2 regions of the Arthrobacter sp. P1_B9 genome follow, and region 1 is predicted to be linked to the other one. Evidence: riboswitches for the same ligand, from Rfam matches in the RefSeq annotation. Region 1 holds a riboswitch; the other holds the start of a gene.
What was found. A riboswitch is a leader RNA that binds a small molecule or an ion and turns the genes downstream of it on or off. The one in region 1 is predicted to bind glycine.
Positions count from the first base shown of each region.

Region 2: linked by a shared signal. The riboswitch ahead of gcvP (aminomethyl-transferring glycine dehydrogenase) and the one ahead of gcvP (aminomethyl-transferring glycine dehydrogenase) in region 1 are both predicted to bind glycine.

Region 1 covers NZ_JBFUAA010000017.1:1,997-7,070, forward strand. The annotation lists gene gcvT (glycine cleavage system aminomethyltransferase GcvT) at 1-546, opposite strand, end outside; gene gcvP (aminomethyl-transferring glycine dehydrogenase) at 559-3,480, opposite strand; glycine riboswitch at 3,520-3,634, opposite strand; glycine riboswitch at 3,636-3,734, opposite strand; gene AC1D1A_RS18645 (TetR/AcrR family transcriptional regulator) at 4,018-4,557, opposite strand; gene AC1D1A_RS18650 (MFS transporter) at 4,625-5,074, shown strand, end outside.
Region 2 covers NZ_JBFUAA010000009.1:165,412-170,485, forward strand. The annotation lists gene gcvP (aminomethyl-transferring glycine dehydrogenase) at 1-2,760, opposite strand, end outside; glycine riboswitch at 2,813-2,920, opposite strand; glycine riboswitch at 2,922-3,019, opposite strand; partial or broken gene AC1D1A_RS14185 (short-chain dehydrogenase) at 3,163-3,339, opposite strand; gene AC1D1A_RS14190 (type I restriction endonuclease) at 3,418-4,506, shown strand.

The DNA.
Region 1 (5,074 bases):
TGCGGCGTAGTACTTCAGGCCGGTGACGAGCTCGTGCTGCGCGGCGGGGACCAGGCGCAGCAGGATCTCCTGGGCCTTGGGTCCCTGCACGGCGATCAGCGAGATCTCGGCGGACGCGTCACGGACGGTGACGTCGAATCCGCCGTCCTTTCCGGAACCGGCGCGCTCGGCCAGGGCCGCGGCGACGACCTTCGCGTTGCCGGCGTTGGGGACCACAAGGAATTTCTGGTCGCCGCGGCGGTAGGTGATGAGGTCATCGATGATGCCGCCGTCCTCGTTGCAGATCAGCGAGTACTTGGCCTTGCCGATGGCCATCGCCGAGATCTTGCCGACCAGGGCGTAGTCCAGGAAGGCTGCGGCGTCGGGGCCGGTGACCCAGACTTCGCCCATGTGGGAGAGGTCGAACAGGCCCGCGGACTTGCGGACGGCGTGGTGCTCGGCTAGTTCCGAGCTGTACTTCAGCGGCATCTGCCAACCGCCGAAGTCCGTGAAGGAGGCGCCGAGCTTCTTGTGCTCTTCGTAAAGTGCCGTGTAATTCTCATTCATCGGTGGCTGTCCCTAGCTGTCAGAGTCGGAGTTGGCGGAGTCGTCGGAGTGGATTGCTGTGTCTTCTTCGAAGGCCTCGAGGGGAGGGCACGAGCAGATCAGGTTGCGGTCCCCGGCTGCGCCGTCGATGCGGCCGACGGGCGGGAAGTACTTGTCCTGCTTGAGCGTGTGGACCGGGAAGACGGCCTGCTCACGCGGGTACTCGCGGGTCCAGTCGGTGCTGATCACGGCAGCGGCGGTGTGCGGGGCGTTGCGCAGCGGGCTGTGCCCCACGGTGAAATCGCCGTTGGCCACCTGGTCGATCTCGGCGCGGATGGCGACCATGGCCGTGATGAAGCGGTCGATCTCGCCCAGGTCCTCGGATTCGGTGGGCTCCACCATCAGGGTGCCGGCCACCGGGAACGCCAGGGTGGGGGCGTGGAAGCCGTAGTCGATCAGGCGCTTGGCCACGTCCTCGGCGGTCACGCCGGTCTTGGCCGTGAGTTCGCGCAGGTCCAGGATGCACTCGTGGGCCACCAGGCCGCCTTCGCCGGTGTAGAGCACCGGGAAGGAGTCGTTGAGGCGGGCCGCGATGTAGTTCGCCGCGAGCAGCGCGGACTTGGTCGCCTCGGTGAGGCCGCGGCCGCCCATCAGCTTCACGTAGGCCCAGGAGATCGGCAGCACGCCGGCCGAGCCGTAGCGGGAGGCGGAGATCGGGGTTCCGTCGGCGCCGTTGGCGGGATCAGCAGCGTTGCCCGGCATGAACGGGGCCAGGTGCGCCTTGGCCGCGACCGGGCCGACGCCCGGTCCGCCGCCGCCGTGCGGGATGCAGAAAGTCTTGTGCAGGTTCAGGTGCGAGACGTCGCCGCCGAACATGCCGGGCTGGGCCAGCCCGACCAGGGCGTTGAGGTTGGCGCCGTCGATGTAGACCTGGCCGCCGGCGGCGTGGACCGCGTCGCATACCTCGCGGACATCGGCGTCGTACACCCCGTGCGTGGACGGGTAGGTGATCATGATGCAGGACAGCGCGTCCTTGTGCAGCTCGATCTTGGCGGTCAGGTCCGCGTGGTCGATCGTGCCGTCCGAAGCCGTGGCCACGACCACGACCTTCATGCCGGCCAACACGGCCGAGGCCGCGTTCGTGCCGTGCGCGGAGGCCGGGATCAGGCAGATATTGCGCTGGGCATCGCCGCGGGAGAGGTGGTAGCCGCGGATCGCCAGCAGCCCGGCGAGCTCGCCCTGGGAACCGGCGTTGGGCTGGATCGAGACCTGGTCGTAGCCGGTGATCTCGGTCAGCTGGCCTTCGAGGTCCTCGATCAGTTCACGCCAGCCGGCGGTCTGGGATTCCGGGGCGAACGGGTGGATGGAGGCGAATTCCGGCCAGGAGATGGCCTCCATCTCGGCGGTGGCGTTCAGCTTCATGGTGCAGGAGCCCAGCGGGATCATGGTCCGGTCCAGGGCAAGGTCGCGGTCCGAGAGGCGACGGATGTAGCGCAGCAACTGGGTCTCGGAACGGTGCGTGTTGAACACCGGGTGCTGCAGGTAGTCGGAGGTGCGCTCGACGGCGGGGTCCAGGCCGAACGCAGTGTCCGTGCCTGCAGCCGCGGCAGTCACGGACGCGCCGAACGCGGCTATGACGTCGGCGACGACGGCAACCGTCGTGGCCTCGTCGGCGGAGATGCCGACGGTGTCGGCGTCGATGGCGCGCAGGTTGACGCCCTTGGCGTCGGCTGCCGCGATGATCTCAGCTGCCCGGCCCGGCACGGAGACGGTGATGGTGTCGAAGAAGGAGGTGTGCAGCACATCCAGGCCGGCGGCCTTCAGGGAGGCGGCGATGGTCTTCGCGTGGACGTGGACCGACTGGGCGATTGCCTTCAGCCCGTCCGGGCCGTGGTAGACGGCGTAGAAGGAAGCCACGATGGCCAGCAGGGCCTGGGCGGTGCAGATGTTGGAGGTGGCTTTCTCGCGGCGGATATGCTGCTCGCGGGTCTGCAGGGCCAGGCGGTAGGCGGGAACGCCGGCGTTGTCCTTGGAGACACCCACGAGGCGGCCGGGCATGGAGCGCTCGAGCCCCTTCTGGACGGCCATGTAGGCAGCGTGCGGTCCGCCGAAGAACAGCGGCACGCCGAAGCGCTGGGCGGATCCGACGGCGATGTCAGCGCCCTGCTCGCCCGGGGACGTGATCAGGGTCAGGGAGAGGAGATCTGCCGCGACGGTGACGAGGGCGCCGCGTTCCTTGGCGTCGGCGATCACGGCGGTGTGGTCGAACACGCGGCCGGAGACGCCCGGCTGCTGCAGGACGACGCCGTTGATGACGCCGTCGGGCAGGCCCTTGGAGAGGTCGGCGACCTCGACCTCGAAGCCGAGGGCCTCGGCGCGGCCCTTGACGATCGCGATGGTCTGGGGCAGGCAGTCGGCGTCGAGGACGGTCTTGCCGTCGTGCGCCGTCTTGTTCTTATTCGCGCGGCGCATCATCAGCACGGCCTCGGCCACGGCGGTGGCTTCATCCAGCAGGGAGGCGTTGGCGATCGGCAGGCCGACCAGGTCCTGGACCATGGTCTGGAAGTTCAGCAGCGCCTCCAGCCGGCCCTGGGAGATCTCCGGCTGGTAGGGCGTGTACGCGGTGTACCAGGCCGGGGCTTCGAGGATGTTGCGGCGGATCACCGGCGGGGTGAGCGTGTCGTAGTAGCCCTGCCCGATCATCTGCACGGCGGTCTTGTTCTTCGACGCCAGCTTGCGCAGCTCGGCGAGGACTTCGACCTCGCTCAGGGCCGCGGCGAGCGCGAGGTCGGCGTCCTGGCGGATGTCCTTCGGAACGGCGGTGTCCACCAGGGCGTCGACGGTGTCGTAGCCGACAGCCTTCAGCATGGCGTCGACGTCGGCCTGGCGGCGCGCGCCGATATGCCGGTCAACGAAGGACGTGGAGGCTGGGGTAACAGTCACAAGGAACTCCATAACTCAGGCGGCGCAGGGTACGCCACATTGATTCGGGTTCCTCCCCGCTCTGTATTGGACCTGAGAGTTTCCGCGCAGCCCGCGTTTCAGGGCTCCGCTTGCACCGTCGGTGAGCACAGCATGTCCGGGACACGCCTGCTACTTTCCAGAGATGCCTTGCCGCGGCGGTACATGGGCCTGAGAGATTCCTGGGGAGGGTTTGCTCCTACGGCGCCTGCTTGTACCTACTTGCAGGACTCTCCCGCCGCAGATCAAAGGCGTATTTAATTGGGTGTTCAATCGGGGGTGACAACAGTCACAGCTCTCATTGTCCTATGCCGGGCGCGCGTCCGCAAACTCCCTCCCGGCGGCGGACCCAGGTTACGGGCCACGAGCCACCCGGCGGCGAATCCGGCGGCGCGAATTCGCCGGAAACGCCCGGAGTCGCCGTAACTTTCCGGCGTACTCGAACGCTTCCGGCGAATTCGGCGGGGAGTAAGGGGGGTCGGCGGGGAGTAGGGGGTCGGCGGGGAGTAGGGGTGGGTGTGGGTGTGGGCTTCAGCCGCGCAGGCGCTCGACGGCGGCCAGGAGGCTCTGGACGTCCGCCTCGACTTCCGGCGGCGGCCCGCCGGGACCCCGCGCCAGCATGGCGTTGAAGTACAGCCCGTCCCCCATGCACAAGACGGCCTTCGCCATGGCGGGCCCGACGTCGGCCGCCAGCAGTTCCAGCCAGCTCGCCTGGCCGGCGGCGAAGCGGCGGAGGGTTTCCCCGTGCGCCACCTCGGCGAGCCGCGTGGCCGCCACGAAGACCCGGTCCATGGGCGTGTCCGCCCACACCGAGGACTTGATGAAGTACGCCGCCGCCCCTTCCGGGGCTGCCGCCATGGCCGCAACATCGGCAGCCAGGAGCCGGTCCAGCCGTTCCAGCAGGACCGCGATCATGGCCTCTTTGGTCGGAAAATGGTAGAGCAGGCCGCCCTTGGAGACGCCGGCCCGGCGCGCGACGGCGTCCAGCGTCGCGGCGCGTTCACCGACTTCGATGAGCAGGGATTCGAAGGCATCGAGGACGGCCTCGCGGGCGACGGGTTTCCTGGGCATGCCTCCCATCATGCCTGTCCGCGCGCGCATTTCTTAACTGTACCGTCCAGACGGTACAGTTATCCTTATGAGCATTTCATCGATCACCGTAGCCACCAGCACTCCTGCGGCCACCGGACCCCGGGCACCGTGGCGTGACTGGGTGGCGCTGGCCCTGCTGATGTTCCCCGTCCTGCTCGTGGCCGTGGACAACACCGCGCTCACGTTCGCCCTGCCGGCCATCGCCAGCAGCCTGACCGCCTCCGGCGTCGAACTGCTCTGGATCGTCGATGCCTATCCCCTGGTCCTGGCCGGACTCCTGGTCGCGATGGGTTCCCTGGGCGACAGGATCGGCCGGCGCCGGCTGCTGTTCGTGGGCAGCGCGGGCTTTGCCGCGGTGTCGGCCGTGACGGCGTTCGCGCCGAGTGCGGAATGGCTGATCGCCGGCCGCGCCGGGCTTGGCCTTTTCGGCGCCATGCTGATGCCGTCCACGCTGTCGCTGATCCGGAACATCTTTCCGCAGCCCAACCGGCGCAGG
Region 2 (5,074 bases), on a different contig from region 1:
GTACTTGTCCTGCCTGAGTGTGTGGACGGGGAATGCGGCCTGCTCACGCGGGTACTCGCGGGTCCAGTCGGTGCTGACGACGGCGGCTGCCGTGTGGGGTGCGTTGCGCAGCGGGGAGTTCTCCACCGTGAAATCGCCGTTGGAGACCTGGTCGATCTCCTGGCGGATGGTGATCATCGCCTCGATGAAGCGATCGATCTCCGCAAGGTCCTCGGACTCGGTGGGCTCCACCATGAGGGTGCCCGCCACGGGGAAGGACAGCGTGGGGGCGTGGAAGCCGAAGTCGATGAGGCGCTTGGCCACGTCCTCAGCGGTGACGCCGGTCCTGGCGGTCAGTTCCCGCAAATCCAGGATGCACTCGTGCGCCACCAGGCCGCTCTCCCCCGTGTAGAGCACCGGGAAGTGCTCATCCAGCCGGGATGCGATGTAGTTCGCCGCGAGCAGCGCGGACTTGGTGGCCTCGGTGAGGCCCTGGCCGCCCATCAACTTCACGTACGCCCAGGAGATCGGCAGCACACCGGCGGATCCGTAACGCGAAGCGGAGATGGCAACTCCCTTTCCCGGTTCGACCTTGTTCGCGTCCCCCGGCATGAACGGCGCCAGGTGGGCCTTTGCAGCAACCGGGCCAACGCCCGGTCCGCCGCCGCCGTGAGGGATGCAGAAGGTCTTGTGCAGGTTCAGGTGCGAAACGTCGCCGCCAAACTTGCCCGGCTGGGCCAGCCCGACGAGGGCGTTGAGGTTGGCGCCGTCGACGTAGACCTGGCCGCCGGCGGCGTGGATCGCGTCGCAGACCTCGCGGACGTCGGCGTCGTACACCCCGTGGGTGGACGGGTAGGTGATCATGATGCAGGACAGCGCGTCCTTGTTCGCCTCGATCTTCGCCTGAAGATCGGCGTGGTCGATCGTTCCGTCGGAGGCTGTGGCCACCACAACCACCTTCATGCCGGCGAGCACGGCCGAGGCCGCATTGGTGCCGTGGGCCGAGGCGGGGATCAGGCAGATGTTGCGCCGGGCGTCCCCGCGGGAGTGGTGGTAGCCGCGGATGGCCAGCAGGCCGGCGAGCTCGCCCTGGGATCCGGCGTTGGGCTGGATGGAGACCTGGTCGTAGCCCGTGATTTCGGCGAGGTCAGCTTCGAGGCCGCTGATGAGTTCCCGCCAGCCCTCGGTCTGGGAGTCCGGGGCGAACGGGTGGATGGAGGCGAATTCCGGCCAGGAGATCGCTTCCATCTCGGCCGTGGCGTTCAGCTTCATGGTGCAGGAGCCCAGCGGGATCATGGTGCGGTCCAGGGCGAGGTCGCGGTCCGAGAGCTTGCGGATGTAGCGCAGCAGCTGGGTTTCGGAGCGGTGCGTGTTGAACACCGGGTGCTGCAGGAAGTCGGAGGTGCGCAGCACCGTCTCGGGCAGTTCGAAGCCCTTGGCCTCCACCACCGGGCCGGCGCCAAAGGCGACGACCACCGCGGAGAGGACCTCCGGCGTCGTGGTTTCATCGACGGACACGCCAACTGTGTCCGCGTCGATGAGCCGCAGGTTGATGCCCCGGGCCTCGGCGGCGGCGATGACCTTGGCGGCCTTGCCGGGCACGCGGACCGCGAGGGTGTCGAAGAAGGAGTCGCTCACCAGTTCCCGGCCGACGATCTTCAGCGTGGCGGCAAGGGCGCGGGTGTTGTTGTGGACGGTCTGGGCGATCGCCTTCAGCCCGTCGGGGCCGTGGTAAACGGCGTAAAACGAGGACACGATGGCCAGCAGCGCCTGGGCGGTGCAGATGTTGGAGGTGGCCTTCTCACGGCGGATGTGCTGCTCGCGGGTCTGCAGGGCCAGGCGGTAGGCCGGGACACCGGCGTTGTCCTTGGAGACGCCGACGATGCGGCCGGGGAGCGTGCGTTCCATGCCCTCGCGCACCGCCATGTACGCGGCGTGCGGGCCGCCGAAGAACAGCGGCACGCCCAGGCGCTGGGTGGAGCCGACGGCGATATCCGCGCCCTGCTCGCCCGGAGGGGTGATCAGGGTCAGGGCAAGCAGATCCGCCGCCACGGTGACCAGTGCGCCGCGTTCTTTGGCCTCGGCGATCACGCCGGACTGATCCCACACCCGGCCGGAGACGCCCGGCTGCTGGAGGACGAGACCGTTGATGTCGCCGTCGGGCAGACCGGCGGAGAGGTCAGCGACCTGCACCTCGAAGCCCAGCGCTTCGGCGCGGCCCTTGACGATGGCAATGGTCTGCGGGAGGCAGTCGGCGTCGAGGACGGTCTTGGCCCCGGCAGCAGACTTGTTTTTGTTGGCGCGGCGCATGAGAAGCACAGCCTCGGCAACCGCGGTGGCCTCGTCCAGGAGGGACGCATTGGCGACCGGGAGCGCGGTGAGGTCCTGGACCATGGTCTGGAAGTTCAGCAGCGCCTCGAGGCGTCCCTGGGAGATTTCCGGCTGGTACGGGGTGTAGGCGGTGTACCAGGCGGGGGCTTCGAGGATGTTGCGGCGGATCACCGGCGGGGTGACGGTGTCGTAGTAGCCCTGGCCGATCATCTGCACGGCCGTCTTGTTCTTGGAGGCGAGCTTGCGCAGTTCGGCCAGCACCTGGACTTCGCTGAGGGGGCTGTCCAGGGTGAGGGGCTTTTCCTGGCGGATGGAATCGGGGACCGCGTTGTCAACGAGGCCATCAACGCTGTCGTAGCCGACGGCCTTGAGCATGGTGTCGATGTCGGCCTGGCGGCGGGCGCCGATGTGGCGGTCTGCGAAGGTGGACGGGGACGATTGAACCGTCATGAGAGGAACTCCATAATTCAGGTGGCATCAAGACGCCACGATGATTCGGGTTCCTCCCCGCTCTGTATTGGACCTGAGAGTTTCCGTTTTGCCCTGCTGATAGCAGCGCGCCACTTGCACCGTCGGTGAGCCCGGTTGCCCGGACTGCTTTCCAGAGTTGCCTTGCCGCGGCGGTACGTGGGCCTGAGAGATTCCTGGGGAGGATTTGCTCCTACGGCGCCTGCTGAACGTACCGGCAGGACTCTCCCGCCGCAGATCATAAGCTGTGCCACTGGTCGGTGACACAGCTCACAATTTATCCGGTTCCCGGGCAGGATGCAAAATTTATTTCAATTGAGTCGCTGTTCCCGCGGACGACGGCGGGACCTCCTGCCGCCGTCCGTTTGCGTTCGGCTCGCTCCCCTACAGCGCGGACCAGCCGCCGTCGGATGCGAGGATGGCGCCGTTGATGTTGGTGCCGTCGTCGCTGAGCAGGAAGGTGATGGACGCGGCGAGCTGCGCGGCGGTGGCGGGGGTGGGGACGGTGGCCTGCATCAGCGGGCCGAGGCGTTCGGCCGCGAGCTGGGATCCCCAGTGGGCCCCTCAAACGCAACTTTTCATCAAATTGGCACAGGCCTGCGCTACGGTGGGCAGCACTATCAATTCGTAGGGGGACAAATGGAGTTTGCAGAAAAACTTTCGGCTTTGGCAGCAAAGGTGCGCCAGCAGCGAGGTGTAATCCAGACAGAAGAGGCAACAAAGAATGCTTTTGTCATGCCTTTCATTTCCACAATCCTTGGCTATGACGTCTTCAATCCCCTGGAAGTGGTCCCGGAGTTCATCGCGGATGTGGGTCTCAAAAAGGGCGAGAAGATCGACTACGCGATCGTCAAGGACGGCGAAGTACAGATCCTGATCGAGTGCAAGAAGTCCTCGGAACCCGTGAAGATCGAGCACGCCTCTCAGCTTTTCCGGTACTTTGCCGTCACCAACGCCAGAATCGCCATCCTCACCAACGGCGAGGTGTACCAATTCTTCACGGACCTCGATGCCCCGAACCGCATGGATGCCAAGCCATTCCTGGTGCTCGACTTGAACGACATCGACGAATCCCTGATTCCGGAGCTGCAAAAACTGTCCAGGGACGTCTTTGATCTCGACTCGATCATCAGCGCGGCCGGCGAACTGAAATACATCGGCGAACTCAAGCGGACCCTGGCGGCACAATTCAAGGAGCCCGAGGACGAGTGGATCAAGTTCCTCACCGGTCGGGTGTATACGGGCCCCTACACCCAGAAGGTGCGTGAACAATTCACCGCTTTGGTGACCAAAGCGTCCAAACAGTTCCTGAACGATCAGGTGAACGAGCGGCTGAAGAAGGCCCTCGGCGCCCCGGCCTTTCCCCAAACTGACGACGCTGCCGCTTCCATCGTCACCAGCGCACCCGTGGCCGAAGCGGATCTGGCCGAGGCTGACGGCCTGGAAACAACGCTGGAGGAAATCGAGGGGTACCAGATCGTGCGGGCCATCGTTTGCAGCGAAGTCAAGCCCGCTCGCGTAGCGCAGAGGGATGCCAAATCGTATTTCGCGGTGCTGCTGGACGACAACAACCGCAAGCCGATCGCGCGACTGCACTTCAACCGCACCCAGAAGTACATCGGCATTTTCGACGACAACCGGGAGGAGACGCGGGTGCCGATTAGCTCGCTGGAAGAGATCTACGAGCACACCGAAGCACTCCGCGCGAGCGTAAAAAGCTACCTGTAAGCGCCGAAACTGGCGGCCCAGTCCAGCCATCTGATTTCACAGTCGGTACAGGCGGACGACGGCGGGACCTCCCACCGTCGTCCGCTGTCCTTAATAGCGCCCCCCTGCTGTGTTGCCGGACCCCGCAGTCACGCGTGGCCGGCTGCGGCCATCCCCGAACACCTGAGCCGGTCAGCCGCAGCGCGAGCGGGCGAGGGCCTATTCGGTTTCGGCCGGGGTCCGCGAGGAGGTTGTCGGGTATCTGTGCGCCGCCTTGATTGACGCGACGTTCGAAGGCGTGGATCCAGTGGGCGCGGGGACGGACCCAGATGCGGTGTCGTCTTTGGTGGCGGCTATTGGGGTGCTGCGGGTGCCTGCGGCTCAGACCTATGGATCACACGCCCGTCGAGGACAGCGGCCCCAAGGCACCCTGCGACGGCCGATATTGGACCTTACGTCAAGTAAATAAGTTGAACTTTAAAGTAAAGTCCTTTGCGTTACCCTAGCTCCCGCAGCCATGACCACCAAATGGCCGACGCTGTGTTTGCACTCCGCGCGAACACAAGCAAAGAGCAGCGGTAGGAACCAA